Regions from separate parts of the Mesobacillus boroniphilus genome, predicted to be linked through region 3. Evidence: riboswitches for the same ligand, from Rfam matches in the RefSeq annotation. Region 3 holds a riboswitch; each other region holds the start of a gene.
The links. A riboswitch is a leader RNA that binds a small molecule or an ion and turns the genes downstream of it on or off. The one in region 3 is predicted to bind thiamine pyrophosphate.
Positions count from the first base shown of each region.

Region 1: another riboswitch for thiamine pyrophosphate. It lies ahead of tenA (thiaminase II); the one in region 3 lies ahead of DYI25_RS20265 (3-oxoacyl-ACP reductase).
Region 2: another riboswitch for thiamine pyrophosphate. It lies ahead of thiT (energy-coupled thiamine transporter ThiT); the one in region 3 lies ahead of DYI25_RS20265 (3-oxoacyl-ACP reductase).

Region 1 is NZ_QTKX01000002.1:595,941-606,215, reverse strand. It holds gene DYI25_RS15765 (hypothetical protein) at 1-142, opposite strand, end outside; gene DYI25_RS15760 (hypothetical protein) at 334-684, opposite strand; tRNA gene DYI25_RS15755 (tRNA-Arg) at 973-1,044, opposite strand; gene clpP (ATP-dependent Clp endopeptidase proteolytic subunit ClpP) at 1,386-1,991, shown strand; gene DYI25_RS15745 (HPr family phosphocarrier protein) at 2,057-2,314, opposite strand; gene whiA (DNA-binding protein WhiA) at 2,336-3,283, opposite strand; gene DYI25_RS15735 (gluconeogenesis factor YvcK family protein) at 3,396-4,379, opposite strand; gene rapZ (RNase adapter RapZ) at 4,376-5,269, opposite strand; gene DYI25_RS15725 (NUDIX hydrolase) at 5,306-5,764, opposite strand; gene trxB (thioredoxin-disulfide reductase) at 6,306-7,256, opposite strand; TPP riboswitch at 7,633-7,741, shown strand; gene tenA (thiaminase II) at 7,864-8,553, shown strand; gene DYI25_RS15710 (ECF transporter S component) at 8,598-9,179, shown strand; gene DYI25_RS15705 (ABC transporter ATP-binding protein) at 9,194-10,275, shown strand, end outside.
Region 2 is NZ_QTKX01000001.1:80,714-90,988, forward strand. It holds gene DYI25_RS00460 (ATP-binding protein) at 1-122, shown strand, start outside; gene DYI25_RS00465 (GNAT family N-acetyltransferase) at 141-701, opposite strand; gene DYI25_RS00470 (dicarboxylate/amino acid:cation symporter) at 824-2,098, shown strand; gene DYI25_RS00475 (histidine kinase N-terminal domain-containing protein) at 2,174-3,304, opposite strand; TPP riboswitch at 3,563-3,669, shown strand; gene thiT (energy-coupled thiamine transporter ThiT) at 3,777-4,373, shown strand; gene DYI25_RS00485 (FeoA family protein) at 4,653-4,877, shown strand; gene feoB (ferrous iron transport protein B) at 4,877-6,886, shown strand; gene DYI25_RS00495 (FeoB-associated Cys-rich membrane protein) at 6,908-7,069, shown strand; gene DYI25_RS00500 (helix-turn-helix transcriptional regulator) at 7,485-7,949, shown strand; gene DYI25_RS00505 (universal stress protein) at 8,120-8,638, opposite strand; gene DYI25_RS00510 (hypothetical protein) at 8,795-8,980, shown strand; gene DYI25_RS00515 (transglycosylase domain-containing protein) at 9,493-10,275, shown strand, end outside.
Region 3 is NZ_QTKX01000003.1:595,811-606,085, reverse strand. It holds gene DYI25_RS20300 (DUF1836 domain-containing protein) at 1-189, opposite strand, end outside; gene trhA (PAQR family membrane homeostasis protein TrhA) at 513-1,160, shown strand; gene DYI25_RS20290 (exonuclease domain-containing protein) at 1,199-1,813, opposite strand; gene thiW (energy coupling factor transporter S component ThiW) at 1,917-2,420, opposite strand; gene thiE (thiamine phosphate synthase) at 2,433-3,080, opposite strand; gene thiD (bifunctional hydroxymethylpyrimidine kinase/phosphomethylpyrimidine kinase) at 3,068-3,886, opposite strand; gene thiM (hydroxyethylthiazole kinase) at 3,888-4,703, opposite strand; gene DYI25_RS20265 (3-oxoacyl-ACP reductase) at 4,721-5,482, opposite strand; TPP riboswitch at 5,558-5,667, opposite strand; gene DYI25_RS20260 (hypothetical protein) at 5,735-5,890, opposite strand; gene DYI25_RS20255 (hypothetical protein) at 5,880-6,023, opposite strand; gene pepT (peptidase T) at 6,159-7,391, shown strand; gene liaG (LiaG family protein) at 7,567-8,430, shown strand; gene DYI25_RS20240 (sensor histidine kinase) at 8,939-10,275, shown strand, end outside.

The sequences.
Region 1 (10,275 bases), on a different contig from region 3:
CACTTGTGCTTGCATCATTCACTGTTTCAGAGTTGATGATAATGTCAATATCCTCACATGTAAGTGTTTCTTCTGGGAATGGATTATCATCAATATTGCATGTAAAACTTCGGTAGGTACAGCTTCCGGGATTGTGAAACATGTCGAATTTTCAGGAACTGTTGCTGTGCAATCAAAAGTGTCGATATCTTCTTCTGGGCATACGCAAGCATCTGGGCATATGATACATGCTGGACCGCAAATAACACCGCAAGCTTCAAGTGGTCCAAATTTTAGTGCTGCACATACTTCCTCATCGACTACTGGCGGCAGGTTAAAGACAAAGGCGAATAATTAGGAACTGCCAGCTTCTAAAAAGCCAAGCCCTTCTGGTTGTTCTGTTCCCAAATCATCAAATTTAAAACCAGTTACCCGCAGACCTTCACTACATGGAGATCCCTCAGGGCAAGGGTCTGGGGCAGTGCCAGGATTTTCAAAGGTTTCACCACTTGTAACTTCGTCCAATGGAATCAAATCTGCCAGATCATCTCCAGTGAAAACCTCACTAATAAAAGCCTCGCCAATAAAATCTAGACAAGGTGCATCAATTCCTAATACCCAATCACTCAAAGCGCTTTCAGCGTCTATTTTGTCGATGCGGTAAATCCACCTATAACCTGTGCCAAAACGTTCGATATCCAGCAAAGTATATGAAACGTTGCATCATCAACTTCAATCAAAACTGGTTCAAAGCACGTGTCAGGCACTTGCTGCAATAACTTAAAATGTGGCATTTACATCTTCCTTTCATAAAATATTGAGGTGGAAATGCACCTCTCTATTGCTCTATGAAAGAGAGCAAATGCTTGTTTAGGTGAATGCTCCTAGTCGTATACACTATTTTGAAAGTAATAGGAAAATCCACATATTGTAGTGGCTGAAAATAAAAAAAATCCCGCTGAGCCAAAATTGGACTCAGCGGGATTTTAATGACGCCCTCGGCAGGAATCGAACCCACATCTCAAGAACCGGAATCTTACGTGCTATCCGTTGCACCACGAGGGCATGTTACAAGTTAGCGTTACGCTTACCTATTATAGGTTAAGTTTTCCCGGTTTGCAAGAATGATTTTTTGGAAGGGCAGCCAGTAAGGTTGTTTAAAAATGACAATCTTGGGTAAGATGGATACGGTACAGTAAATTGGAATATATATTATTGTCGAACAGTTTCTGCAGACTATGCAAGCGATTCGTTTGACCTTTATTGACCATGCGTGTATCATGAAACTACATAGGTGTTCTGGCAAACGAACCAGTTTATGCCAGCCTGCAATTTGCCTTTATAAAGGCAGTAACTGCTTTTTTAAGGGCAGTAAATGATCTTTACGTTAAAGGAGGAAAACAAACATGAACTTGATTCCTACAGTCATTGAACAAACGAATCGGGGCGAAAGGGCATATGATATTTATTCCCGCCTTTTAAAGGATCGCATCATTATGCTGGGAAGCGGGATTGATGACAATGTTGCCAACTCAATCGTAGCTCAGTTGCTTTTCCTGGAAGCTGAAAATCCGGAAAAAGACATCTCCATCTACATTAATAGCCCGGGCGGCAGCATCACTGCCGGTATGGCAATCTACGATACTATGCAGTTCATCAAGCCAGATGTCCAAACAATATGTATCGGTATGGCTGCTTCCATGGGTGCATTCCTTCTCGCTGCTGGTACAAAAGGGAAGCGTTATGCACTTCCGAACGCAGAAGTCATGATTCACCAGCCACTGGGTGGTGCTCAGGGACAGGCGACAGAAATTGAAATCGCTGCGAAGCGCATTCTTTTCCTTCGTGAAAAGCTGAATACAATCCTTTCTGAGCGTACTGGCCAGCCACTTGAAGTCATCTCGAAAGATACTGACCGTGACAACTTCATGACTGCTGACCGTGCGAAGGAATATGGTCTTGTTGACCAGATCATCACTCGCAATGTGCTTGAAGAAAAGAAGGATAAATAATCCGATTTAAAAACTCGCTCTTTAAAGGGAGCGAGTTTTTGTTTTTTCAACCTTATTTTATAGGATTAGTTTTCTTTCTGGATATATTCAGCGAGCTTTTCCACTGCTTCTTCCTCATCATTGCCTTCTGCGATCAGGTTCACGGATGCGCCAGCACTAACGGCAAGGCTCATCAATCCCATGATGCTCTTCGCGTTCACCTTTTTTCCGTCCTTCTCTAGAAATATATCAGATGAGAACCTGTTTGCTTCTTGCACGAACAACGCCGCAGGGCGAGCCTGTAAACCAGTTTTCAATTTTACTTCCACCTGTTTTTCCACCATTGCTTTTCCTCCTCTAACCCTCTATTTATTTGTAATTTGTCCGGCACGCAGTTTATCCGCAATTTCATCGATCTTTCGCAGCCGGTGATTGATTCCTGATTTGCTGATTGTTCCACCGCTTACCATCTCGCCCAACTCTTTAAGGGTGACATCCTGGTAATCGACACGGAGCTGAGCGATTTCCCTCAGCTTTTCCGGTAAAATTTGCAGGCCGACTGTATCCCTTATGAAGCGGATATTCTCTACCTGTCGTAGTGCAGCACCAATTGTTTTATTCAAGTTAGCTGTTTCACAATTCACGAGGCGATTAACCGAGTTTCTCATGTCGCGGACAATCCGGATATCCTCGAATCGCAGCAACGCATTATGTGCACCAACGATGTTCAAAAACTCAGTGATTTTTTCCGCTTCCTTCAAATATGTGATGAAGCCTTTTTTTCGCTCAAGCGTTTTACTGTTCAACCCGAACGTATTCATCAGCTCACATAATGAGTGATTATGTTCCTGATACATGGAGGCAATCTCCAAATGATAGGAGGATGTTTCCGGGTTGTTCACAGAACCTCCCGCAAGGAAAGCGCCTCTTAGATAAGAACGCTTACAACATTTCTTTTTCACTAGTTCAGGCGATATGTCATAAATTATTTCAAAACCTTCTCCTAATATCTTTAAATCCTCCAGAATTTCCCTGGCTGATTCCTTAAGGCGGACAATATAAACATTATTTTTTTTCAGCCGCATCTTTTTGCGCACAAGGAGCTCTACCTGAACCTGATAACTTTTTTTGATCAAGGTATAGATACGCCTGGCAATCGCGGCATTTTCCGTCTGTATGTCTACGATGAGTTTGCGATTTGAGAAGGAAAGGGAACCATTCATCCGGATTAAAGCGGACAGTTCCGCGTCGGCGCAGCAGCCCTTCACGTCTATATTCGTGAGTTCCTTTTTTGTTTCCGAAGCGAACGACACCTTCTCACCCCCTGTTATTTAGCGCTGACACCCTGGCAAGCCAGCGCAGCAGCTGTCTTTTTTATTTTTTTGCTCAATGCATTCAAAAGAGACAAACGCTTGCATCATATATTTACGCGTTATATCTCTTTTTGGTTTCATTTATTATCATAGAATATAAAATTTCTGAAACTTTTTTCGTGTCATGCCTGATGACATTGCCATCCAGCTCAGCGATTTCATCCTGGACGACTTCAATCCCTAATGACATCAGCCGGTCAAGGTCAAAATGGACAGGCTGGGCAAGCTCTTCCTTATAACGTAGTTCAACATCCGGCGGGATTGTCTCACTGTTCACAAGAATCGTATCAATAAAAGCACAGTCCATGTGGTCATAGATTGCTTTAATATGATCACTGGCAGCAAAATCATGTGTCTCCCCTGCCTGGGTCATCAGGTTGCAAATATACACCTTGCGTGCTTTGGCTTTGCAAACTTCCTTGCCAAGTCTCTTTACGAGCAAATTCGGCAGTATGCTAGTATACAAACTGCCCGGCCCGATCACAATCAAATCAGCTTCCCTGATGGCCTGGAGAGTTTCAGGCAATGGCTTTACTCCTTCTGGATTCAAAAAGACCCTTTTGATCCTTTTTCCGGAGTAAGGTATTTTGGATTCTCCCCTGACGATGCTGTCATCCTCCATCACCGCATTAAGCATAACGCTCCTGTTTGCCGCCGGCAGTACTTTCCCGCGCACATTCAGGACCTTGCTCATTTCCTGTATCGCATGAACAAAATTGCCGGTGATCGACGTCATCGCGGCCAAGATTAGATTGCCAAGCGAATGGCCGGACAATTCATTGGCTGTATTGAATCGGTGCTGGAACATCTCTTCGATCAACGGCTCCACATCTGAAAGTGCTGCAAGGACATTCCGGATATCCCCCGGTGGAGGAATTTGCATATCCTCCCTCAATCGGCCAGAGCTGCCGCCATCATCAGCAACCGTGACAATCGCAGTGATGTCGACTGGGTGTTTTTTCAAGCCCCGCAGCAGGACAGGGAGACCCGTTCCACCCCCGATGATGACGATTTTTGGCAGTCCATCCGTCATCATTTTATATGTCCCTGCCTTTTATCGATATCACGGTGGGTCACACGGGTATGATAGTCTTTCTCGAAAAATCTGGCGATGTGTTCCGCCAGGGCAACAGAACGGTGCTGGCCGCCTGTGCAGCCGATGGCAATGATTAGCTGAGCCTTTCCTTCCCTTTTATAGTGAGGGAGCATGAAACCCAGCAAATCAGTCACCTTTTCAAGGAACTTGCTCGTCTCGTTCCATTTTAAAACATATGTCGACACGTCTTCATCAAGACCTGTTTTTGGACGCATGTGTTCAATATAATGTGGATTTGGCAAAAAGCGGACGTCAAAAACAAGGTCAGCATCAATTGGTATTCCATGCTTGAAACCAAAGGACATGACATTGACCGTAAAAATCGTCTTCTTGTTCACCGAAAACTCCTCAAGGATTTTTTCACGGAGTTCTTTCGGCTTCATTCCTGTTGTTTTGTAGATAAGCTGCGCTCTACCCTTCAGTTCTTCCAGAAGCTCTCGTTCAAGCTGGATGCCTTCAAGCGGCAGTCCGGATGGAGCAAGCGGGTGCGAACGTCTCGTTTCTTTATAGCGGCGCACAAGAGTCGAGTCATCCGCGTCAAGGAACAATACCTGTGGTGTCACCCATGAAGTTTCAGCCAAATCATCCAGCGCTTTAAATAGAGAGTCAAAAAATTCGCGTCCTCGCAAATCCATGACCAGTGCCACTTTGTTCATTTTCGTGCCAGATTCCTTCATTAACTCAAGGAATTTCGGCAGCAAAGTTGGCGGCAGGTTGTCGACGCAGAAGAAACCAAGGTCTTCGAAGCTCTGGATGGCGACGGTTTTACCTGCGCCAGACATACCTGTTATAATCACGAGCTGGGTATCAGTGCTTGAACCGGTACTCATATCTCTTTCCCCCTGCAAATAAAGTTATTTATGGTATCAATTTGGATCGAGCCTGTAATTGATCAGCTCAAAATCCGGTGTATAAGTAAAAGTGCCATAGATAATTCCTTGTCCATGGACCATGTATTCCAGGATGTGATAATCTCCCGCTGCCATTGGCAGGTCTTTTATGCCGTCAAGCTCATGCCAGGCAAGTGTTCCTTCCTCACATTCATCCAGGTTGATGCCATCTGCCTCAGTGGCGTAAAACGTGAACATCATCCACTCGGATACAACTTGATCATCTTCCTTGATGACAAATGTGAAAATCCCTTTTATTTGCGGATTGCGCAGGTAAATCCCTGTTTCTTCGCGAAATTCCCTGACACATGAATCCTTCACGGTTTCTCCTGGTTCCATTTTTCCGCCTGGAGCCACCCACCAATTTCGGCGCGGCTTTTGCAGCAGCAAAATCTTATTATCTTTTACTAAAACACAATTCGTCACTCGCTGCATCAAATCCACCTCTTTATATGTGCGTGCGTAAAGGCCATCAAGGCACTTTAAAGTTTTCGTAAGCTCTGCTGTTTTTCACACAGAAATGGCTCCTGTTTTTCGATTCCAATCAACATCAAAAAAAGCAGCAATCGCGGAAAAAACAGTCCTGCAAAAAAGCCGAACTTTTATTCTTTCCATTATACTATTTTTAGTTTTTCGCCACAATGAATACAAAGATGATATTTTTGTTAAGGAATAAGTGAGTTTAGCAGATACAAATTTCGGTAAGCGTATGGTGTTATAATCCGATACAACGGCCTGTTTCACTTTTATGCAAAAAAAAGAGCACAGGATAACCTGTGCCGTCAAAGGATTATATTTTTAAAAGGGGGTCAATTTCTATTCCTATAATACCCCATGATTGTTTCACTACTGTTACAGGAGAATTAATATATAATTACGTTTTGTTAATTTATGCCGAGACATGCTGTTTTTACCATCGTATTGGGAAAAGCCCATAAAAACCCGCTGAATCATATACAGCGGGTTTGGTATTTTTTTATGCGTTTGCTTTTAATTCTTCGATCAATTCTTCGACATAATGCTGCGCGTTTTGTGCCGCGATACTACCGTCGCCAGTTGCTGTAACGATTTGGCGAAGTGTCTTTTCACGGATGTCGCCAGCTGCGAAGATTCCCGGCACTTTCGTTTCCATCTGTTCGTTTGTTTCGATATAGCCATTGCTATTCGTGATTCCAAGGCCCTCGAATGGCTTAGTCAATGGAACCATTCCGATATAGATGAATACACCATCTGCCGCGAATTCTCTTTCTTCGCCATCTTGTGTTGAAACAAGAGTCACGCTGCCGACTTTACCATCTTTGTCGTTGATCTGCTTGACAGTATGGTTCCAGATGAAATCAATTTTGTCATTGGCAAATGCACGATCCTGAAGGATTTTTTGCGCACGGAGCTCATCACGACGGTGAACGATTGTCACTTTTGAAGCGAAGCGAGTCAAATAAACGCCCTCTTCGACAGCTGAGTCTCCGCCGCCAACAACAACAAGTTCTTTTCCTTTGAAGAATGCGCCGTCACATACCGCACAGTAAGAAACACCACGGCCGCCAAGCTCCTGCTCGCCAGGAACCCCCAGCTTCTTGTATTCTGCACCAGCAGAAACAATGATGGAGCGCGCCTTATATTCTTTGTTGCCAGCTTTGATGATTTTATATTCCTTGCCATCGATGACTTCTTTTACATCACCGTAAGCATATTCAGCACCGAATTTTTTCGCGTGGTCAAACATTTTCGTTGAAAGCTCAGGTCCAAGAATATGGTCAAAGCCTGGATAGTTTTCAACTTCTTCTGTATTTGCCATCTGTCCGCCCGGCACGCCGCGCTCAAGCATCAGTGTAGACAAGTTCGCACGTGAAGTATAAACAGCAGCCGTCATCCCAGCCGGTCCGGCACCGATGATAATGACGTCATAAATTTTCTCTTCTGACATGGTGTACAACTCCTTTGAATATCATAATCCGCTAATTTTCGGTCTTCATTCGAAATTAGTATTTCCTGCCTAAACATATCCTATAAAACAAGTGGCGCATAGTCCAAAAATATGCTTAACGAAAGCAGTTGTTCACAGGATTGACAAAATGGGTAGAGGAGTAAAAAAATAAATGCTTAAGGCTGCAACAAAGTAGTACGATCGTCTTGAAAAAAGAAACATAACAATGCATTTTCTTTGTTACTCCTTCCCCATTCTTTCCCCTTTATTTGTTGAATTTAAGGTCTGAGCACAATAAAATTTATAATCAACATTATTGTTTGACAATTTTGTGAAGCATGATATGATGAGCTCAGATATTAATTTAATAGCGAAATATATCTACTGGGGGAGCCTTTTGTTAAGGCTGAGATTAAAGTGAAACTTTAAGACCCTTCGAACCTGATCTGGATCATACCAGCGTAGGGAAGTGGAGTATCTGTAGCTTTCACTGTTTCGATTTGCTGCCAATACAACCACTTTCTGCCTGCAGAAAGTGGTTTTTTTATTGGAAAAAACGGCATCCTTCGCCGGCAGGATGCTGAATTTTGAAACTCAGGAGGTTGTTATGTCAACATTCACAAGCATGATCCGTCAAGAAGCAAACGAGGTATGGGAGGCGAATTTCAATCACCCTTTCGTCCAGGGAATCGCAAACGGGACTTTATCACTTGAATCCTTTCGATATTACCTTTTACAGGATTCCTATTACCTCTCCCATTTCGCCCGTATTCAGGCAATCGGAGCCTCGAGGGCTGAGGATTTATCTACAACTGCAAGAATGGCTGCCCATGCACAAGGTACATATCAGGCCGAACTCAGTTTACATGAAAGGTTTATGGGACAGCTCGGAGTCACCAAGGAAGATTTACAAGGATTTGAGCCAGCGCCGACTGCCTATGCCTATACCTCTCACCTTTACAGGGTCGCTGCTTCAGGAAGCATTGGGGAAATCATTGCTTCGATCCTTCCCTGCTATTGGATTTACTATGAGATTGGGCTAATGCTCAAAGATGCGTCTCCGGATCATCCGATTTACCAGGAATGGATTGCCGCCTATGGCGGCGACTGGTTCAGAGAGCTGGTGATGGAGCAGCTTAACTTTCTGGATGCTATTGCAGAAACTGCTTCAGAAAAGGAAAAAGAAAAGATGAAGCAACACTTTTTAATCAGCAGTCAATATGAGCTGCAATTCTGGGAAATGGCATACTCGCTTGAAGGCTGGCCAATAAATATTACCGATGCTTTAGCACAGTAAGTTGCAGGGATTTAGTCCACTGCTTCAAGAAAGGGAGATTGAAGATGTCAAAAGGGTTAAAACTAACAGATATTTTAGTGACCGTGGTCATTTCGATTGCGTTTGGAATTGTTTATAAGCTATGGGGACCACTATATTATGCTCTCAAGCCACTGGGACTTCACCTGGATCAATTTATATACGGAATGTGGTTCATTGCTGCTATCGTGGCGTTCTTGATTATCCGGAAACCAGGTGTGGCACTCCTTGCTGAAGTAGCCGCTTCATCGGGGGAATTCCTGATGGGCTCGGAATGGGGCCTGGAAGTTCTATTGTATGGGTTTATCCAGGGACTGTTTGCCGAGCTGGTGCTGATGGCTTTTGGCTATAAGCGCTCCGGAGTGTTTGTCGTCAGCCTCGCGAGTATCGCAGCGTGCGGTGGTTCTCTAATCATGGATTTCTATAAGGGTTATATCGAGGACTTGGCAGCATGGAACCTTACCTTACTAGTCGTCATGAGGGTTGCAGGATCCATTCTTTTCTCGGGGCTGCTTGCACATGTAATCGTGAAGGCCCTTGAGCGGACTGGTGTTACAAATGTCCTGAGACCAGCTTCAAAGGAAGACTTTGATTCCTTGAATCAATAAGCAGGAGTGATCAAGTGTCAATTATATCATCGTTTGAAAAACTGAGATTAAAGTTTCCCGGGGCTGAAAAGCTCCTATTCAAAGACCTGTCCATAACTTTTGAAAAAGGAGAAAAGGTTCTTCTGCTCGGGCCAACGGGATGCGGAAAATCGACTCTGTTACAGGCGCTGTCTGGATTGATTCCTAAGTCTGTCGAGATTCCCATCCATTATGAACGTGCCATCTATCCAGATTCCTGGGGATTTGTCTTCCAGGATCCGGATACTCAATTTTGTATGCCATATGCAGATGAAGAAATTGCCTTTGTTCTTGAAAACCTTCAGCTGCCAAGAGAATTAATGCCGGAAAGGATTGCCGAACTACTTTCAGTCGTGGGCCTTGAGCTTGATGGCCCACATTCCAGCATCCAGACTTTTTCAGGCGGGATGAAGCAGCGGCTGGCAATCGCTTCTGTCCTTGCCCTTGATCCTGACGTCCTGTTTTTTGACGAGCCCACTGCAATGCTCGATCCGGAAGGGACAAAGATGATCTGGGAGACGGTTAAAAAGATTTCTTCAGATAAAACCGTGATTATCGTCGAGCATAAAATCGAACATGTCGCTGATTTTATCGACCGGGTTATCGTGTTTGACGATGCCGGAACAATCATCGCCGATGGCACACCAGAGCTTGTTTTTGCTTCTTATAAAAACGAATTCCAGAAAAACGGCATATGGTTTCCAGGCGTATGGGAACAATATAAAACTGCCAGACCACCATCAAAAAAGCTAGATTTACAGAATAAAAAACATCTAGTTTTGGAGAATTTCAAAGGCTTCCGGAAGAAGAACGTGAAGATCCATATTGAGAGGGCTGTGGCGGAGTCTGGCGACTGGATTGCTGTGGCGGGTAAAAATGGTGCCGGTAAAAGCACTTTGCTCTTGTCACTGATTCAATTACTGACAACAACTGGCACATATGAAATCGATGGCAGGATGATTCACAAAAACAAGGATGTATCAAAGGATGCTGCATTTGTATTTCAAAATCCGGAATTCCAATTCGTGGCCAATACGGTATATGACGAGCTTGCCTTTACTTTCATGCAAAAAAAGGA
Region 2 (10,275 bases), on a different contig from region 3:
CGAATGGGAACGGCCTTGGATTGATGATTTGCTATAAAATTATTGAAGAACATGATGGCAAAATCAATGTGGAATCGAGTTCAAAGGGGACGACATTCACCATCATTCTGCCGATCCATTGATTTGCTTGTTTCCAGCGATTAAGTATGAAGCGCATGTCTTCTTTGCCATTCTCTTGAAAGAAGCCCGTATACAATCAAATCATGAAATTTTCTATTTAAGTATTCTCCATCACGTAAGACACCCTCCTCGTAAAACCCAAGCTTCTTGGGAATTGCCTTGCTTTTATGATTGTCCTTGCCGCAACGGATTTCAATGCGGTTAAGTCCAAGCTTATAAAAAGCATGGTTTATTACTGCTTTCACCGTTCTGATCGTAATGCCCCTTCCTTGCAGTTTTTCCGACAGGTAGTAACCGATGCTTCCCTGGAAGTTGTTCCAGTCAATGTCATGAAGGCTAATACTGCCTGCAAGGACGCCCTTGTACCGGATACCAAAATGAATGCTGCTCCCTTCTTGAAAATTTTTCTGCCAAATTTGGATCACCGAGTAAAATTGTCCGGGAGATTGAATGCTATCAATCCAGGGCAGCCATTTCCGCAAATAGCGGCGATTGGAATCCACAAGCCAGAACAACTCCTCGGCTTCACTCGGCTCAAAGATTCGAAGTTCAAGCTCAGAATCAACTTTTAAAGTTAACATAGAAACCTCCTTAAGCTTTACTCTGATGGTACTTTTGGCCAATTAGATCATCATGGTTTAATCCGGCCGAAAGAGGGAAAAAAGTTTTACATTGTTTTTTACACTTTTTTGGGAGGAAGATTATGAAGTTAACGACTAGGATTTTGATTGGCCTTGGCCTTGGCGCAATGACCGGGCTGATTCTCAACATTTTTTCACCCGAATTATTCACTGTTTTGGATAAATTCTTATTTACGCCTCTTGGCAAGATCTTCATCAATTTAATCAGTATGCTTGTCGTACCAATTGTCCTTTTTTCGATTATTCTCGGAACCGCTGGATTAGGGGATCCAAAGAAACTCGGCAGGATAGGTTTCAAGACTGTAAGCTTCTTTTTAGCGACTACAGCCATTGCGATATCCATTGGTCTTGCTCTGGCATATTTAATCAAGCCTGGCTTGATAGGCCAGTTTGATACGAGTGGAGCAGAATTCAAGGCTGAGAAAGCTCCGCCGGTAAGTGACACCTTTTTAAATCTTATTCCGGCGAACCCGTTTGAAGCACTGACAGCTGGCAATATGCTGCAAGTTATCGTTTTAGCGTTATTCATCGGGATTGCGTTAACGGCACTTGGTGAAAAAACGAAAGGGATTTTCAACCTGATTGAACAAGGCAATGAAATCATGATGTATTTGGTAGGCCTTGTCATGAAGTTTGCACCATATGGAACGTTTGGTTTGATTGCAACTGCAATCGGCAGCCAGGGGCTTGACGCCATCAAGGCGATGGGAGTATATATGATTGTCGTTGTTCTCGCACTAGTTGTCCATGCACTCATTACTTATGGGTCAAGTGTATATTTTATTGGGAAGAAAAATCCTTTCTGGTTTTTCAAGCAATTCTCTCCAGCGATGGGCGTTGCCTTCAGTACATCGAGCAGTAATGCAACACTTCCCGTATCAATGGAGACAGCACAGAAAAACCTTCGTGTCCCTGAATCTGTCAGCAGCTTTGTGCAGCCTCTTGGAGCAACGATCAATATGGACGGAACCGCAATCATGCAGGGAGTAGCTACCCTCTTCATAGCACAGGTATACGGTGCCGATCTCACATTGGCCGAGCTTCTGACAGTTGTACTGACTGCCGTGCTTGCAAGTATTGGGACCGCAGGAGTTCCAGGCGTTGGTTTGATCATGCTGGCGATGGTACTTCAATCTGTAGGTCTGCCTGTTGAAGGGATTGGCCTGATACTCGGCATCGATCGTCTGCTGGATATGGCTCGTACCGCAGTCAATATCACCGGCGATGCAGCTTGTGCAGTCATTGTCTCTGAATCAGAAAAAAAGCATGCATTACGACCGGCTAAAAGCAAAGTGAAAAATGTGGCAGAAGAGCGCACACTTGAATATTCCGAATAAGAAGAAGAGACCCCACCGGAAACGGCGGGGTCTCTTCTTTTGAAAAAGATTGCTATAGAGAAGATTATAAGTTTGTTAAATCTCTATTCTCGTTAAAGGCAGCAGCATGATGAAAGACGTCTTGTCTGGTTCTGATGAACAGGCGAGAATTCCTTTGTGCTTTTCGATGATTTCCCGGCAGACGAATAAACCAAGTCCGGTCCCAAGTGTTTTGGTAGTGACGAATGGTTCGAAGATTGTTTTAAGTAAATGGTCAGGAATTATTGGTCCGTTATTTGAAATTTCAATTTTGATATGGGTATCATTCACGAAAAATCCTTTTATTTCAATTTGTGGATCATCACGGTACTGGCTCAATACATCAATAGCATTAAATATAATATTGATGAGGACCTGCCTGATTTCATCAGCATAGCCATACAAATCCATATCCTCCGCTACTTCCTTGATAATCCGGACATTCGTGTCCAGGATGCTTGGATATAGGAAATTTAATACTTCCTCAATCATTCTATTCAATGAGAAAAGGGTCTTTTCTTTTCCAATCAGCTCTTTTTTTGATAAAAGCAGAAATTGCGAAATCCGGAAATTCAATTGTTCGAGCTCGCTTGAGATAATATCCAGATACTTCATGTCTTGATGTTCAGATTTCAATAGCTGGATAAAGCCCTGAATGGAAGTTAATGGATTGCGGAATTCATGTATGAAGCTTGATGTCATTTGTCCAAGCAATGTCAGTCTGTCTTTATGTGTTGAATCGATGAACTGGTTCTTTTCTTCGATGACCTTGTTTTTCTGTTCATTGTAATAGGATACTGCGTAATACAAAAAGGTATCAAAACAGTAATTGATCCGGTTGATCGCCTCTTGCATTTCCTCCCATTCCATATTCATTTTGTGAAGATGCTTGTAGAGAACGGATCTTCCTGAATTGACATTATAGACAAAATCTCCAATGTTGATGTCAGCCCGAACACGTTCTTCTCCTACCAGAAAAGCAAGCTTTTGCAGGTGTTCCTCCAATTCTTCACTTGTCTTAGAAAAAACAGAGAGAATGATTACATACATATTCTCAGCGTTATTTCTTATTTTCTCTTTATATGGATCATCTTCAGAGACGATTATTTTCTCCGTCCATTCGGCGATAAGGTTTTGTTTTTCACTAGTCAGGAAGCTAAGCAATCGGTTATCCGTAATTGGCAGCATTTCATTAAGTCCCCCAGTTTTTCATTTCGGTATTAAAGATTCGAGGAAAAAAATGAAATCCCTTTGTCGAATATTAAGAACATGCGCTGAATTGCGTCGAATAGCTAAAATTGTGACAAAAGACCGATTTTTTTAGCAACAATGAGAGAGTTTTGTCTATTAAGTTATCGACATTTATTGAATAGTCCAGAGTTTGCAGAAAGGTTATACTTGTTATTGAATAAAAGAAGTAGTATATTCATAGTGTAGAAATTAAATAATAACCACAAGGGGAGCTGCGTAAAGCAGCTGAGAGTGAGCGGCCGAGTTCTTACCCTTTGAACCTGTTAGTTAATGCTAGCGAAGGAATGTGGATGCGATAGGAAAGCAATCTTGGGAATCCTATATCGATCCCTCGATTGCTTTTTTTGTTTCTGAAGCAGAAAAGGCGTATTAGAAGCGGACCTCATTCTGGAAAGAAGGAGGAACAAACATGAAACAAAAACAAACTCTCTTTTTAGTGGAAATTGCCGTATTTTCCGCACTGGCTTATTTGCTTGATTTATTTTCCGGATTTTTATTTTCAAGAATCTGGCCACAGGGCGGTTCAGTATCGATTGCGATGGTGCCTGTATTCCTGATGGCTTTCCGTTGGGGACTTAAGGGCGGAATTCTTACCGGGTTCATATTTGGTCTTTTGCAATTCATTCTTGGCATGTCACAAATTTATCATCCGGTACAAGGCGTGTTGGATTATCTCATTGCCTTCGCTGTACTTGGTATGGCAGGATTCTTTGCTGCCCAGGTGAAAGCTGCAATGCAGGGCGGGAACAGAAGGAAATGGATTGGTTATGTAGTAGCCGGTGTTTTTATTGGAAGCGTACTCCGTTTCATTGCCCATTTTCTTTCCGGCTGGATTTTCTTCGGAAGCTATGCCCCTGAAGGCCAGCCAGCATGGCTTTATTCAGTCATTTATAACGGGACCTACATGCTTCCAAGTATGATTTTAAGTGCCATTCTTGTCACTCTTGTAATTAGCTACGCACCCTCAAGAATGGTTCAATCAACACAAGTAAGCAATAAAATATGATAAGTAGGGGAGCTGAAAAGCTCTCCTATTTTTTATGTTCATTATACCTATGCAGGTATACAATAGGATTGAAGGGATTACTGATAAAAATATTGTCAATTATATGGAGCTTGCATTAAATGTTGTTTTAAAGCGGAGTCTTAGTGACTTATATCACAGTGGAAGTCACTCTGAACTGGTTAAATAAAGATAATCATTCTCATTTAGAAAAATCAAAAATGTAAAGAATTTTATGTAAGATTCTCATGAAAACTAACAAACTTGAAAAAGGTGAGGGCTATGCTGGGAAAATTAAAGACTGGTGAAAAAGGCCGGATCATGAATATTTCGAGTGCTGACAAATTTGTCAGAAGAAGATTGCTTGATTTGGGAATAGCGGAAGGCTCTGAAGTGTGCGTGAAATGCATCCTGCCTTTTGGAGGCCCAGTCATGGTTGAATCATGCGGGCAATGCATAGGCATTCGCCGCAAAGAAGCACTAAGGATTGAAGTGGAGCGAGTATGATGAATATTGCGCTCATTGGCAACCCGAATACAGGAAAAACATCATTGTTTAATAACTTAACAGGCTCCTATGAATATGTCGGTAACTGGAGCGGGGTGACAGTCGAGAAGAAAGTGGGTCTTTTTAAAAACGGAAAGAATCAGCTTATCGACCTGCCTGGGGTTTATACTCTCAATCCGCTCTCGAAGGATGAAGGTGTCGTTACGAATTTCTTCCTGAATGAACCGTTTGAAAAACTTCTGAATATCCTGGATGCTTCCCAGTTAAGAAGAAATCTTCACCTGACTATGCAGCTTTTGGAATACGGTGCGCCGGTCATTATCGGCTTAAACATGCTGGATGTGGCGAAAAACAGGGGCATTCAAATCGATATTCATAAACTGTCTGAATCACTGGGAGTGACAGTAGCTCCTGTGGTTGCAAGGACGGGCAAAGGATGTAATGAACTTGCGGAGCTGGTGACTGGTGGAGCTATCGGCACAGGGAAGAACAATCTCGTTTATTATGGAAAAGCGATTGAAGCTGGAATCCTCGAACTTGAGAACAAACTGGCTGGGAAGGTACAACATCCCGTTCGCTGGCTTGCTCTTCAGCTGTTTGAAGGCAACCCCTATGTAAAAAGCTATCTAGCATCAATTTTGCCTATGGCTGAATTAGAAACATTGATCAAGTCTGTTACTGTATCCCAACAACAAAGTGCAGGCAGCAAACAAGCACTTGACCAGGCAATCCACCGGAAGCGAAGTGAAGTGATCGATAAAATCGTATCTGCTGCCACCACGAAGCAGGATAATAAAAAGGTCCCGCATACTGAGAAGGTTGACATGGTTGTAACGAATAAATTTCTCGGAATTCCGATTTTTCTATTCCTTATGTATATCATGTTCATGCTTACCTTCGACTGGCTTGGCTTCCCGCTGTCGGACGCATTGGATTCATTTCTGTCCGGGCCATTAACATCAGGAATTACAGCAGCACTGACTGCAGCGGGTGCTTCATCATTCATCAAAGACCTTGTTCTTGATGGAATTGTTGCCGGGGTAGGGGGAGTCCTTGTCTTCGTGCCACAAATCTTCATTTTATTCTTTTTCATATCCTTACTTGAGGATTCGGGTTATATGGCCCGTGTCGCGCTAGTTATGGACCGCTTAATGGAATCAGTCGGTTTGAACGGGAAGGCGTTCATTCCGATGATGATCGGATTTGGCTGTAACGTACCAGGCATTATGGCAGCAAGGACCATTGAGACACCGAAGGAAAGGCTGATGACCATCCTGTTGACGCCACTTATGTCATGTTCAGCCCGATTGCCTGTATACGCCTTGTTTGTCGGAGCATTTTTTGTAGAACATAAGGCAGCTATCGTATTGAGTTTATATGTTTTAGGAGTAGTGATTGCACTTATTCTGGCCAAGGTATTCTCGGAGACTCTTTTAAAAGGTGAAACTTCAGTATTCGTCATTGAACTTCCGCCATACAGGCTGCCGCAGGGAAGAGCGCTTTGGAGAAGCACATGGGATAAGGGAAAGGGATTCATAAGGAAGGCTGGAACATTCATCTTTGCCGGCTCCGTCCTGATATGGCTGCTTGCCTACGCTGGTCCGGAAGGCATGAATGTCAGCATGGATGATAGCTATTTAGCGCTTCTTGGAGGGATTTTCGCACCGTTGTTTGCCCCTATTGGTTTCGGCACATGGCAGGCCAGTGCATCCCTTTTCACAGGCTTCCTTGCAAAAGAATCCATTATATCAACGATGAATATCATTTATTTTGTACCAGATGAAGCAAGTTTGCAGGGATTGCTTGCTGCTCATTACACACCATTGGCTGCATACAGCTTCATGGTCTTTATCCTGTTATACATTCCTTGTCTTGCAACTACTGCAACCATTTACAAGGAGACCGGGTCGACACGCTGGACCGCTTTTTCAATCGCTTATGCGCTAATTATCGCATATCTATTGTCGCTGGCTATTTATCAAGGTGGCATGCTGTTTGGATTAAGCTAAGCAGAAAAGGAGGAAGGATTCATGATCGCAAATATCTTAATCGGCGGAGCCGTATTCGGATACGCCGGATGGGCCTTCTACCGATTCATCAAGAAATCAAAGGAAGGAAAATGCGCTTCCTGTTCCATCCAAAGCTCTTGTTCAAGCAATTGCAGCATCAGCCAGGAAAAACACATAAAATAATTAAAAGGAATGCAGATAATTGCATTCCTTTTTCAATGGCTGGCGTTAAAGGCTAATGCTGATTATAAGCCCCGTTGATTGAAGTGGAAAGCGAAGAACCTGGAAAAAAAAACAGTCAAATTTAACGCTGTCTTTGTAATAGGCTGTTTTCGTAAAGATTGTTGTTAAAATCCTAAAGCCGATTTTAACGTAATAGAACGCCATTTTGTAGTTCGGTAATAAGTTTGCATGCTCTTTTCTCATAACAAGAGGCTACTTTGGGAAGAAAAATAGTTCATTCACTCCTATTTTGTAATCAATAGCAACAAAGTTTGAGAAAAGAGCCTTGTAATAAAAAATAAAAGTAAAAAAGTATTTTGAATTCAGATTAATTTAGTGTAAAATTACACTAAAAGAACTTAAAGGAATGAAGCGGATGACCAGGGATGAAATCATTAGCAGGGTTTCGGAAAAAGTAAGGGTGCTGCGGGCAGAAGTCGGTTACACACAGGATAAAATGGCTGATATCATTGGAATTTCCAAAAAGACGCTTGTCCAGATTGAAAAGGGCAGGGCTCAAGCCGGCTGGTCTACAGTCGTGGCAATTTCCGCCTTGTTCAGGGAAACCGAGACAATCCAATTTTTGTTCGGAAATGAACCATTAGAGGTTCTTGAAACCATCGCCCATGAAGGTTCAGATTATCGCAAAGAGAAAACATTGGGCGGTAAAGTTTGGTGGAGGGAAGTAGCTAGGATTGGCGGATTTGTCATGCAGCAAAACATTCTTAGCCAACATTACAGGATTCTGGATCAAGATGATTTTCGGATATTCAGCAGCTTTGAAGAAAACGAAACAAAAGAGCGGTTAGAGGAGATTGCTGACGAAGCGATGAAAGGGTAAAGTAATCTAACTGCTCAACCGGAAACGCAGTAAACAGGGAAAATTAAAACAGCCGGGTAGTATTTACCCGGCTGTTTTTTGCTTTTATTTATAAAAGTATAAAATTTAGTACTCAGATTAGTATCCAGCTCCAGCGCTTGTCGGGGCTGACCAGTGCGCTTGTACTTTTCTTATTTAGCAATGAGTACATGGCAATGTGCGTTATTGGCTACCTTTTGACTAACGCCACCGAGAATCTTTCGTTTGATACCTTCATCTCCCGACTGGCCAATGATGATTAAATCAGCATCTACATCCTTGGCAAATTCTATAATACTCTCAGATGGACTTCCCTCGAGGATGGAGTATTCAGTGTCTATCTTGAGAGCATCCAGCACGGCCTTTGCGTTATTAAACGCTTGTTCAGAACTGTGGGTAATGATCGAGTGCTCTGATTTATCGAGTGCACCTTGTTCCATAGCCAGTGGAGGCACCTGAACACCATCTGCCGGAAAGTTGTTGATAGGCAGAGGCTCAATAGGGCGCTCATTCGTTTCAACCAATTCGCTTTTAATTTTTTCTTCATATACATGGCCAACATACAACTTTACGCCTACTTTATTACTAGTGATCTCCTTTGCCAATTGCAGGGCTTTCTTGCTGCCTTCAGAATCATCGTAAGCGAGAACCACATTTTTTATTCCAGCCATATAAATCAACCTCCAGGATTAGACTTTTTACTGTTCAATACCCATTTTTAAAACAAAACTAACCGACCTAATAATTTCCATAAACCCTCAAAAATACTTAAAGCTTGGCGAACCTTGTTGTAAAGCTTTTCAAATTCAGGATAGGGAGTGGCCGGTATGGGATTTCATTCTCAAAAGCCGATTCATCCGACCATACGGAAATGCATGCAGCACCTTGATGTTATTCAAGCGGATGATAAGACCAAGCAAATAGTCTATATGTATATGGAAACACTGATACGTGAAAGTAATATCGTAGCTGCCAGCGAACAGGAACCGGCAGAGTCACAGATTCATAATTAGTATGAGCAGTTGATGATTATTTCAAGAAACTACCGCAGATTTGGACAATCTTGCGGTGGTTTTTTTGTTGTTTTATCTGAAGTAGTGCTGTGTTCGGACAAAATGAGGACTCATGCTTGAAGTTTTGTCTGAAGTGTTGCCAGGTTCGGACAAAATCTCGTCTATGCCCAGTGTTTTTGTCCGAAATGAAGCCGTGTTCGGACGAAATTTAAACTTGGGTTAGCTTTTTTGTCTGAAGTAATTGTGGGGAGGTTACCCAAATAACCAATAAGTTCATAGTAGTTTAGAAATCATATACCGCAACACATAAAAGGGCCAATCGAGAATTATCGATTGACCTTTTGCTTGCTTGTATGTCTTTTTTCCTCGTAATTAGCCAAATTGTGTTAATACCTTTGAAAAATGGGTAAAAGAAAGTGTCATATTTCTAAACTATTTTTAAAAGGTTGGGGTGCTCAGTGAGCAAAAATTCAATAGCAACAAGTTTTCTAAGAGGCTGGAAAAGGCTACATATGAATCAGGTGCTGGTTTTGTCTGTTTCAACAGCGATTTTGACATTCTTGAGTTTTTTCCATGTTTATTCTGAGGGGGCTGACATCAGCGCATTGAATGATGACATGGCACAGTCAACCGTCATCTATGATGCGAATGGTGAGGTCGCCAGTAAGATTTCGGCTCTGAAAAATGAAGGGATAAAGATTGAAGATGTTCCGGATCATGTCAAAAACGCTGTAATTGCCATCGAGGACCACCGTTTTTATGAACACGATGGTGTGGACCTTGTAGGAATTTCGCGGGCTTTTGTCCAGAACGTCAAGGCAGGAAGTATTGTTGAAGGTGGAAGTACGATTACACAGCAGTTAACGAAGAATGCTTTACTTTCGAGTGAAAAGACATATAAAAGAAAGCTAGAAGAATTTTTCATGGCAAGGGAAATAGAAAAGCAATATTCCAAAGATGAAATCATGCAAATGTATTTGAATCGGATTTATTTCGGGAATGGTTCCTGGGGAATCAAACGGGCAGCGATGGGGTACTTTGGCAAGGAAGTCAAAGACCTTTCCGTAAGCGAAGCGGCAATGATCGCAGGCTTGATCAAGGCGCCATCTGCATTGGATCCTAATAAAAATTATGAAGAAGCAATGGACAGAAGAAATCTTGTCCTCCAAATGATGAAAACCCATGGTTTTATTAAGGAAGAAGAGTATAAACAGGCAGTGGCCGAAGAGTTAGTACTTAATGAAAAAGGCGGAGATCCGTTGCGCGGCCGATACCCATACTATGTTGATCATGTC
Region 3 (10,275 bases):
TCCTTTCGCATAGTTGTTAATCATTGTTTTCGTCAGGACTTTTTCGTCCTCATTCCTTATCGAGCTGCCAAAGTTGTTCTCAAACAGCTGTATGACCTGGTCCATGTACAAGTCGATTTCCGGAATGTCAGTAAGTGCGATGTTGTTTTCAAGGTTAAGCTCAGCAAGCAAATCGGCAAAATTATTCACTATTAACCCCTCATGTTTTTATTTTAGGTTGTTTTCGTAAGGTATGTTGTTAAAATCCTAAAGCCGATTTTAACGGGATATAAAGCCATCTTGTAGTTCGGTACTAAGTTTGCATGCTCTTTTCTCATAACAAGAGTCTTCTTTGAGAAGAAAAATAGTTCATTCACTCCTATTTTGTGGTCAATAGCAACAAAGTTTGAGAAAAGAGCCTTATTTTATTATAATGCAAAAAAACGCAGTCGTAAATATTGACTACATATCATTATGCATATATTATTATAAGTAGTTATCTAAACTACATATAACGATATGGAGGTTTCTAAATGAACAGCTACATCCGCGAACCAATCAATGGCCTGACCCATTTGGCAGGTGCTTTACTATCCTTTGCCGGACTGCTTGCGCTCGTCATCAAAGCTTCACTTACCACTGGCTCAGCGCTGGCTATTACAGCCGTTACGATTTTTGGCATTAGTATGATCCTGCTGTATACGGCATCCGCTACCTATCATATGGTCATCAGCAAAGATAGCGTGATTGCCTTCCTTCGAAAAATCGACCATTCCATGATTTTTGTATTGATTGCCGGCACCTATACGCCGTTTTGCCTGATTAGCCTTAATGGAATCACAGGCTGGACATTATTCGGTATTATTACATTGGCTGCATTGTGCGGAATTCTTTTTAAGATGATTTGGTTCAGGAGTCCAAGATGGCTGTCGACCTCTATCTATATCGTCATGGGCTGGATGGTTATTTTCGTCGTATCACCCCTCTCCTCCGTCTTGACTCCTGCTGGGATTTACTGGTTGGTTGCCGGAGGAATCATGTACACAATCGGCGGTGTCATTTATGCTTTGAAACCTGATTTCCTACGATCCAAGCATCTGGGTTTTCATGAGATTTTCCATATTTTCATCATGCTCGGGAGCCTTGCCCATTTCCTGAGCGTTTACCTTTATGTCCTATAAAAATACCAAAAGGTGCCTGTCAGAAACAGGCACCTTTTCTAATAAAACATCCTTCTTCTTTGCTTTTGGGCAGGCTGATACTTCCGCATCGGGCCGTAATCCAATACTTCTTTCAAATAATAATCGCCGTTTGGATTTTGCTGCTTAAGCAGTTCTGTCAAATATGTAATGTCATCCATCGCCCTGTGCGTCTGGAATTTCGAGATGTTATGCGCCTGCAGCAACGTCAGCAGCTTGCTGTTTGGGAAGCCGTGGTTCTTCCATTGAACATTTTTCATTGTGCAATACCATTTCATCTCGTTGACTTCTGGATACATCCTGAATAAAAAGCTTCTGTCGAATGAGGCATTATGGGCAAAAATCGCATCAGTGCGATTGAAATAATCCATAATTTTTTCATCGTAAAACGTCTTTCCACGAACCAGGTCATAAGAAATCCCATGAATCCGGTAAGCTCTGTCATAATTTCTTTGCGCGGTCGTGGACAGCGGCTCCCTTAAATAAGAATCCTCATCAAGAATATCGATTATTTCTCCTGATTCCTCATGAAAGGAAAAAAGCTTCACAGCCAATTCTATTATTTCATCTGAATCTGGCCCCAGTCCAGTTGTCTCTACGTCCACTACCAATCCAAGCTTGTTCTCTTCGTTCAAAAATGTCACCCTTTTCAGCTGGAGTATATGAATCTATTTATAATCATATAGCAGGAATTCACCCATTTCCAGCTAAAGACATACGTATGAAACTATTTCCAAATCACAGCTTGCTGGTCATATTAATACTGCCCGCAGCATTCTTCAGAAAAATTTTCAATAAAACAAAGCCCAATGTCGCGCCAGCCAGTGAGCTCGCCAAGAACGCGGGAATGAATCCAAATACAGCTGCCTCTTTGCCAAGGAAAAGCACCGCGACTGGATAGCTGGCAATTGCACCGATGATTCCGGTTCCAACTACCTCCCCGGCAAAAGCGTATCCTAATTTCTTCGTTTTTTTATATAAATATGCAGCCAGGAGTGCACCAATCATGCTTCCCGGAAAAGCAAAGACAGAACCAGTGCCGAACAAATTCCTCAGTAGTGATATGCCCAAAGCCTGGGCCACTGCGTAATAGGGTCCAAGCAACACGGCAGACAATATATTGATGAAATGCTGTACGGGAAATACCTTTACAATGCCAAGTGGGATAAACAACATATGGCTGGTCAATGTACCGATGGCTACCATCATGGCAGTAAGTGTAAGCTTTTGTGTGTCTCTCATTTCAACCTCCGTTTAGCGAAAAATTTTGCCTTTCAATTTGGCTGCTGCTTCCCTCGCGTCATCTGCATGGCTTATCGCAGTAATCACTGAAACACCATCAGCCCCGGCATTCATGACAACTGCCGCATTACCCGCATTGATTCCGCCAATGCCGACCATCGGTATGCCAAAGTCTTTTAACTGCTCGAGCATGGCTGTTCCCTGAACCGCTCTTGTATCCTTTTTTGTTGCCGTTGGAAAAATCGGGCCAACGCCAAAATAATCGACACCTGCACGCTTTGCTCTTTCAGCTTCCTTCAGATTGTGCACAGAAACTCCCAGAATCTTGTCACCGATTTTTTTGCGGACCTCCTGGGCATCCTCATCCTCCTGGCCAATATGGACGCCGTCCGCATCAAGCTCAAGGGCCATTTCGATATCATCGTTCACAATGAACGGCATGCCGTTTTCCTTGCAGATTCTTTGCAGTCTCTTGCCTAGCTCGAGCTTTTCCTCCCCCTCAAGACAGTTACTCCCTTTTTCACGGTACTGAAAAATAGTGATGCCTCCGCGAATCGCCTCTTCAAGCACATTAACGGAATCCTGCACACAATTTGTGCTGCCGGCAATAAAATACACCTTCAGCCAGCTTCTCATTTGATCAGGACTTATCCTTGCCATGACGTAATCCCTCCTTTCTCCGTGTTAAAAGCCCAATGGTTCGTGGGTCCATGGCCTTGCCCGATATTCAGCGGGTTTGCGATGGCAGAATGGATGAACTCCTTCGCTACAGATACCGCGTCATATACAGTCAATCCTTTCGCAAGCTGTGCAGTGATGGCAGCTGAGAAAGTGCAGCCAGTACCATGAGTGCTCCTGGTTTCAACTCTCGGAAAGGAGAAGACCTCAAAGTTTTCCCCATTAAAAAGAAGATCAACAGATTCATTCGCATCCTTATCATGGCCGCCTTTTATGACGAGATTTTTTGCTCCAAGGACATGTATGCGCCTGGCCGCTTCCTTTTTGTCATCCTGACTGTGAATAGTCATCCCGGTCAGCACTTCTGCTTCGGGAATATTGGGTGTGACCACGAGGCAGAGCGGCAGCAAATGATTTTTCAGGGCCGAAACAGCTTCCTGCTGGAGCAATGATGCTCCTCCTTTCGCGATCATTACCGGATCGACAACGACCTTTTCCCAGCCGAACTGCTTTATTTTTTCCGCGACAGCTTCGATGATTTCCGCATTAAAAAGCATCCCCGTTTTCAAGGCGTCTGTCCCGATATCCTCCCCGACTGATTGAATTTGTTTAGCGACTGCCTCTGCATCCATCGGAAAAACTCCCTGGACGCCAAGCGTGTTTTGCGCAGTAACAGCTGTCAGTGCAGACGTGCCAAATACCTTCAGTTCCTGGAATGTTTTCAGGTCCGCCTGGATTCCGGCTCCGCCCCCGCTATCCGAACCTGCGATGGTCATTGCTCTTTTCATATCAATCTACCTCCTGTTGATCAAAAGAACTTTTTCTATTAATCTCCTCTTTGTTGACAAGGTATAGCTGGTTCAAGAATTCAACCTGGAAACTCCCCGGCCCCCGTTCAGCATTTTTGTCTGCAGCGATTTCTGCTGCCACTCCATATGTGGTTACTGCAGCTGCTCCTGCCTTGATCAAATCTTTTTCAACAGCTGCAAAGGCACCAATAACAGATGTAAGCAAGCAGCCTGTTCCCGTCACTTTCGTCAGCAGCGGATGCCCGTTATGCCCAATAATAGCCGTCTTGCCATCTGTAACAATATCTTCTTTGCCAGTAACGACGACGGTAGTCTTGAGTTTTTTAGCAGCAGATACGGCCAACTCGAAAACATTTCCGCTGGATTCACCAGCATCAACGCCCCGGATGCTCCAGGTTTCTCCAGCCACATTCGCAATCTCTGCAGCATTTCCTCGGATGATTGAAATTTCTAATTCTTGCATCAGCATTCTTGCCGTTTCGGTTCGATAGGCGGTAGCCCCTGCACCAACCGGATCAAGAATGATCGGCACTCCCTGTTTATTTGCCGCTTTGCCTGCAATCAGCATCGACTCAACGATTTCGGCTCTCAGCGTTCCGATATTGAGAACAAGGCTTCCAGCCATCCTGGCCATTTCGGCAACCTCCTCATGGGCATATGCCATAACAGGAGATGCTCCTAGAGCCAGAAGGCCATTGGCGGTAAAATTAGTGACCACAACATTCGTAATATTGTGCACTAGCGGGTTTCCCCGGCGAACTTTTTCTAGCAAACTAGCAATCTCTCTTACTTCCATGTAAAATCCCCTCCTTCTTAATCCATCACAAGGCCGCCGTCAACGACCAGATTTTGTCCAGTAACCGCACGTGCCCAGGGTGATGCGAAGAACAATATCGCATCTGCAGCTTCTGCCGGGTCGGTTACCTTTTTAAGCGGAGTGGATGATTCGATGAGCTGGAATACTTCCTCTGAAGTAGCTGAGCTTGCGTCGGTCATTTTAAGCAATCCTCCGGAAACCATATTGACGGTAACGCCATACTTCCCGAGATCACTTGCCATATTCCTGGTGAACCCCAACAAGGCAGCTTTGCTTGTTGTATAGTCGTGATAAGCGACAACCGGGTTCTGGAACAGGTTCGTGCCAATGTTGATGATTCTGCCAAACTTTAATTCTTTCATGTCTGGAAGTCCCGACTGGATTGTATTCAATGCACCGCGTATCGCTCCTTCAAGCTGCTGATGATACTCCTCCCAGCCAACTGCAAAAGCATCCTTGTTTGCCACAGGGTCAAATTTGAAATCCACAAGAGCGTTATTCACAATTGTCGTGACGGGAGAGCCAAAATGTTCTTTTGCTTGCCTGAACATGCTTTGGACCTGTGCTGGGTCTCTTACATCCGCCCCTACAGCAAGGGCATTCTCAACAAACATACCTTCCAGATCCTTTGCCTTTTCTTCGTTCTGGTAATAGTTAATAATGACTCGCGCACCCTCCCTTGCAAACGCCTTAACCGTTTCTGCCCCCAGTCCCCGGCTCCCGCCAGTCACCAGAACAACTTGATCTTTTAGTTTCATTGATAAAACCTCCTTAAAATATAAAAAAGCCAGATCCTTGAAAGGACCTGGCTTAAAAGCAAAGTAAGAAAGAAAACATCTCTCACACTACTTTCCTACGCTGGTATTAACCAGATCAGGTCCGAAGGGTTAAAAGACATACCGTCTTTCTCTCAGCCCGTAGCAGGGCACCCCTAGTAGTACATCGAATATTCAATTGTCTTTATCCTAGCCTTAACTCTTTTATATGTAAAGTGAAAAGTTCATATTCTGTTATTTTTCAGATTTTAGAAGTTCTTTGATTTCTTCCAGCAGCTGATTTTGCTGGTCCTGCTTATCGATGATTCTTGCAGCCAATTTTTCTAATGTTATCGTTATGGACCAGAGCGCTAACAATAGAACAATGATTACGCCAATATCAATCATCATCTTTATCCACTTTTCCCTCGACAAGATCATCAAATGGTGTATAGTTATTGCTCGGCAAGTTCCCAGACCGGATTATTTTAAAAATAATATAAAAAACCACAAAAAGCACAATAAACGTGAAAACAAAGCCCATATTGCCCCAGCCTCCTTTTATCCAATTATACAATAAACCTGATACAAAAAATGGAATTTTCTTTTTTTGAAAAATGGCCTTCTTAACGATATATGCTAAGATGAAAATATACATACGAATGGGAGTTGAACGATAATGAAGAACGAAATTATTGAAAGATTTACTTCTTATGTAAAAGTGGACACGCAGTCTAATGAAAACAGTGAAACCACCCCATCGACAGAAGGTCAGCTTACACTTGCCAATATGCTTGTTGAAGAGTTAAAAACAATTGGCATGGAGGAAGTAACGATTGACGAAAATGGTTATGTTATGGCGACACTTCCTGCCAATACAGATAAAGAAGTGCCAACAATCGGCTTCCTTGCCCACGTCGATACAGCAACGGATTTTACCGGCAAAAATGTCAATCCTCAGGTTGTTGATAACTTCGATGGAAACCAAATCATCCTAAACAAGGAATTGAAAATCATCCTTTCGCCTGCTGATTTCCCTGAGCTGCCACAATATAAGGGCCACACATTGATTACCACCGACGGAACTACACTCCTCGGTGCGGACAACAAGGCAGGAGTCGCAGAAATCATGACGGCGATGGCTTATTTGATCCAGCATCCGGAAATCAAGCATGGAAAAATCCGTGTTGCTTTCACTCCGGATGAGGAAATTGGCAGAGGACCGCATAAGTTCGATGTACAAGCATTTAATGCAAAGTTCGCTTATACGATTGACGGCGGACCGCTTGGCGAGCTGGAGTATGAAAGCTTTAACGCAGCAAGCGCCAAGGTTACTTTTAAAGGCAAGAACGTCCACCCTGGCACAGCAAAAGGGAAAATGGTGAACTCCGCAAAAATCGCGATGGAGTTCAACAGCAAGCTTCCAGCTGAAGAGGCACCCGAGCATACGGAGGGATATGAAGGCTTCTTCCACCTCAGCTCCATCACCGGAGATGTCGAGGAGACAACGCTCCACTATATCATACGTGACTTCGACCGTGACAGCTTCCAGGAGCGGAAGGAATTGATGCAGAAAATCACCAATGAACTAAGACTGACATACGGCGAGACCCGTATTGATCTAGAAATGAACGATCAGTACTACAACATGAAGGATAAAATCGAGCCGGTAAAAGAAATTGTCGACATTGCGTACGAGGCGATGGAAAACCTCGGAATCAAGCCGATCGTAAAGCCAATCCGCGGCGGCACAGATGGTTCCCAGCTTAGCTATATGGGACTGCCGACACCGAATATTTTTACAGGCGGTGAGAACTTCCACGGAAGGTTCGAATATATTTCTGTAGATAATATGATTAAATCAGTGGAAACAATTGTAGAAATAGCTAAACTTTTCGAAGCGAAAGCCTAACAAATTACAACAAGAAGCCAGATTCCCAAACTGAAAGGAATCTGGTTTTTTTCATGAGTAGCTTATCTCAATATCCGCCTTAGGTCCTATCCTGATTTAAATCGGAGGTGCATTGGGGATCAGCATGTTTTGCCTTATTCTAAATATAGAATGAGATTGAGAGGAGATTTTAAAAATGAAACGGATTTTGGTTATTTTCCTGGTAATAACCGGGGCTTATATCGGTTGGAACTACTTTGTTGATGGCAGCGGAGTTAACTTTGCAAAAGCGGAAGACGCGGTGAAGGTGACCAATCAAACGGAAAATATCACGTTTGATATTTCAAGCGTCGAGACGATGATCGTGCCTGAAGACCGGGATGATGTACGCGCCGAGCTGAAGGGCAAAGGTACGGTAAAAGTTGATAAGCATGGCGATGATATCGAGGTTGCTGTTCAACGAAAAGGGTTCTTCTGGTTCAACTGGTTTGAGATGGATAAAACCACTCTGACAGTTTATATTCCTGAAGACTATGAAAAGAATATGGAAATCGAGCTCGGTTCAGGCGAAGTAGTATTCAAAGGTCATTCTATTGATTCTCCAATGAAGCTAGAGAAGCTTGCGATTGATATCGGATCAGGAAGCATGGTTTTGGAAAACCTGGATGTTGAAACCTACATGCACCACAGTTCATCAGGCGATGTGGAAATCAATTCAATAGCTGCTGGCTCTGGTTCATTTGAAGTCAGCTCCGGAAGCGTCAATGTGCAGAATTACTCTGGCAAACTTGATGCAGATGTTTCATCGGGTGAGCTGGACATCCAGATGGATCGTTTGACAGATGACGTTAACTTAAATGTAAGCTCAGGTAATATCGAGCTGGATTTGCCAGATGATGCCGATTTTACGTTAAACGGAAAAATAAGCAGCGGAGACCTATCAAGTGACTTTCCGCTTGATAACAAAGAAGAAAACGATAACCGCCTGAGCGGCAAACACGGAAGCGGAAAGTATGAAATCAACGCTGATGTATCAAGCGGCGATATTGAAATCTTTTAATGAAATGAGTTGGCAAACTGATTTTTCCAGTTTGCCATTTTACATTGTGGTAGAGCGAATGTATTTCGCCAGATAAATGCGCCTAGCGAACTGGAAAAAAACGCGCAGAATTTCCAGTTCGCCAATAAATTTATATTTTCGCCAATAAAAGAGGGATTATCGCCAATAAAACTGTGAACTCCGCCAATATAATAAGATTATCGCCAATAAAGGTGGGAACTTTAACCGGAGAGTGCACATATCCATATTATTGGCCTGAAAAATTAGCTAATAATTTCCAAATCGTTATTAAAAATTTATTTTTCGCTATTAAAAAGTCAATTCCGCTATAAAAATCCTTTTCCGCTATAAAATTAATATTTTCGCTATAAAGCTGGATTAGAATCATATTATCAACCGAAACAAAGCCTGGTTGCTGCTGACCGGGCTTCTTTCTACATCTATATATCTTTGTTTTTCATCATCGTTCATTTAAAATGAATGCAAACACTTCCTGAGGGGTACGGTTATGTTCGAATTACTCATTACGATGCTGGAACGGCTCGGCATCATTGTGACGATTGCTTTCATTTTAACGAGGTTCCGCTTCTTCCGGGGATTGATTTATCATAATTCCCTGAACAAGCGACAGCAATATTTTGCGATTGTATTCTTTGGTTTTTTCGGGATTATTGGTACATATTCAGGCATGAGCTTCTCAACTGATACACTTCAGTTCAACCCCTGGGCTGCTGACTTGGCATCAGATGAGGCAATTGCCAATTCACGTGTCATCGGGATCGTGATTGCCGGTATGCTTGGCGGATACAAGGTAGGTATAGGCGCAGGCCTTATCGCGGGTCTGCATCGCTTTACGCTCGGCGGGTTCACCGCTCTTGCCTGCGGACTTGCGGCCATCGTTGCCGGAATCATTGCCGGCCGTTTTCAAAAGAAGAAAAACAATGTCAATCTGAGGACAGCCTTCCTGGTTGGGGCGATTGCAGAAACGGTGCAAATGCTGATTATCCTTTTGATAGCCAAGCCTTATGATCAAGCGCAAACACTCGTCGAAATTATCGGTGTTCCAATGATTCTCGCAAACGGGCTTGGCTCTGCTTTATTTTTGATGGTGATAAAGAATGTTGTTTCCGAAGAGGAAAAGACTGGTGCGATGCTTGCGCAAAAAACACTGCGGATCGCCGACCAGACGCTCGCGTACCTGCGCAAAGGCATCAATCCGGATTCAGCAAGGTCAGTCTGCGAGATTTTACACAACGAGGTTCAGACTAGTGCGGTCGCAATCACAAACCAATCTGAAATCCTGGCACATGTCGGCCTTGGTGATGACCATCATCGTTCCACAAGCCCCATCCAGACGCAGATTACGAGGGATGTGCTGAAAAGCGGCAAGCTTGTCGTCGCCAATGATGAAACGATTCACTGCCGTGAGCAAAGCTGCCCTCTTGGAGCTGCAGTGATTGCCCCATTGAAACTGCGCGACGAAACGATTGGCACGCTGAAGTTTTATTTTAAATCGGAAAAAGAAATCACCAATGTCGTCATTGAGCTCATATCCGGTCTCAGCAACCTGCTCAGCAACCAGCTTGAAATCGCTGAAGCGGATAAAGCCTATCAGCTTGCCAAGGAAGCTGAAGTAAAGGCCCTACAGGCACAAATCAGTCCTCACTTCCTTTTCAATACAATGAATGTCATCACCTCTCTGATCAGGATTGATCCTGCAAAAGCGAGGAAGCTGCTTGTCTCTCTGTCGCATTTCCTGCGTCAGAACCTGACTGCGACGACGGTGTCGATGACTACACTTGAGCAGGAATTAGCCCACGTGAAAGCCTATTTATCTATTGAAGA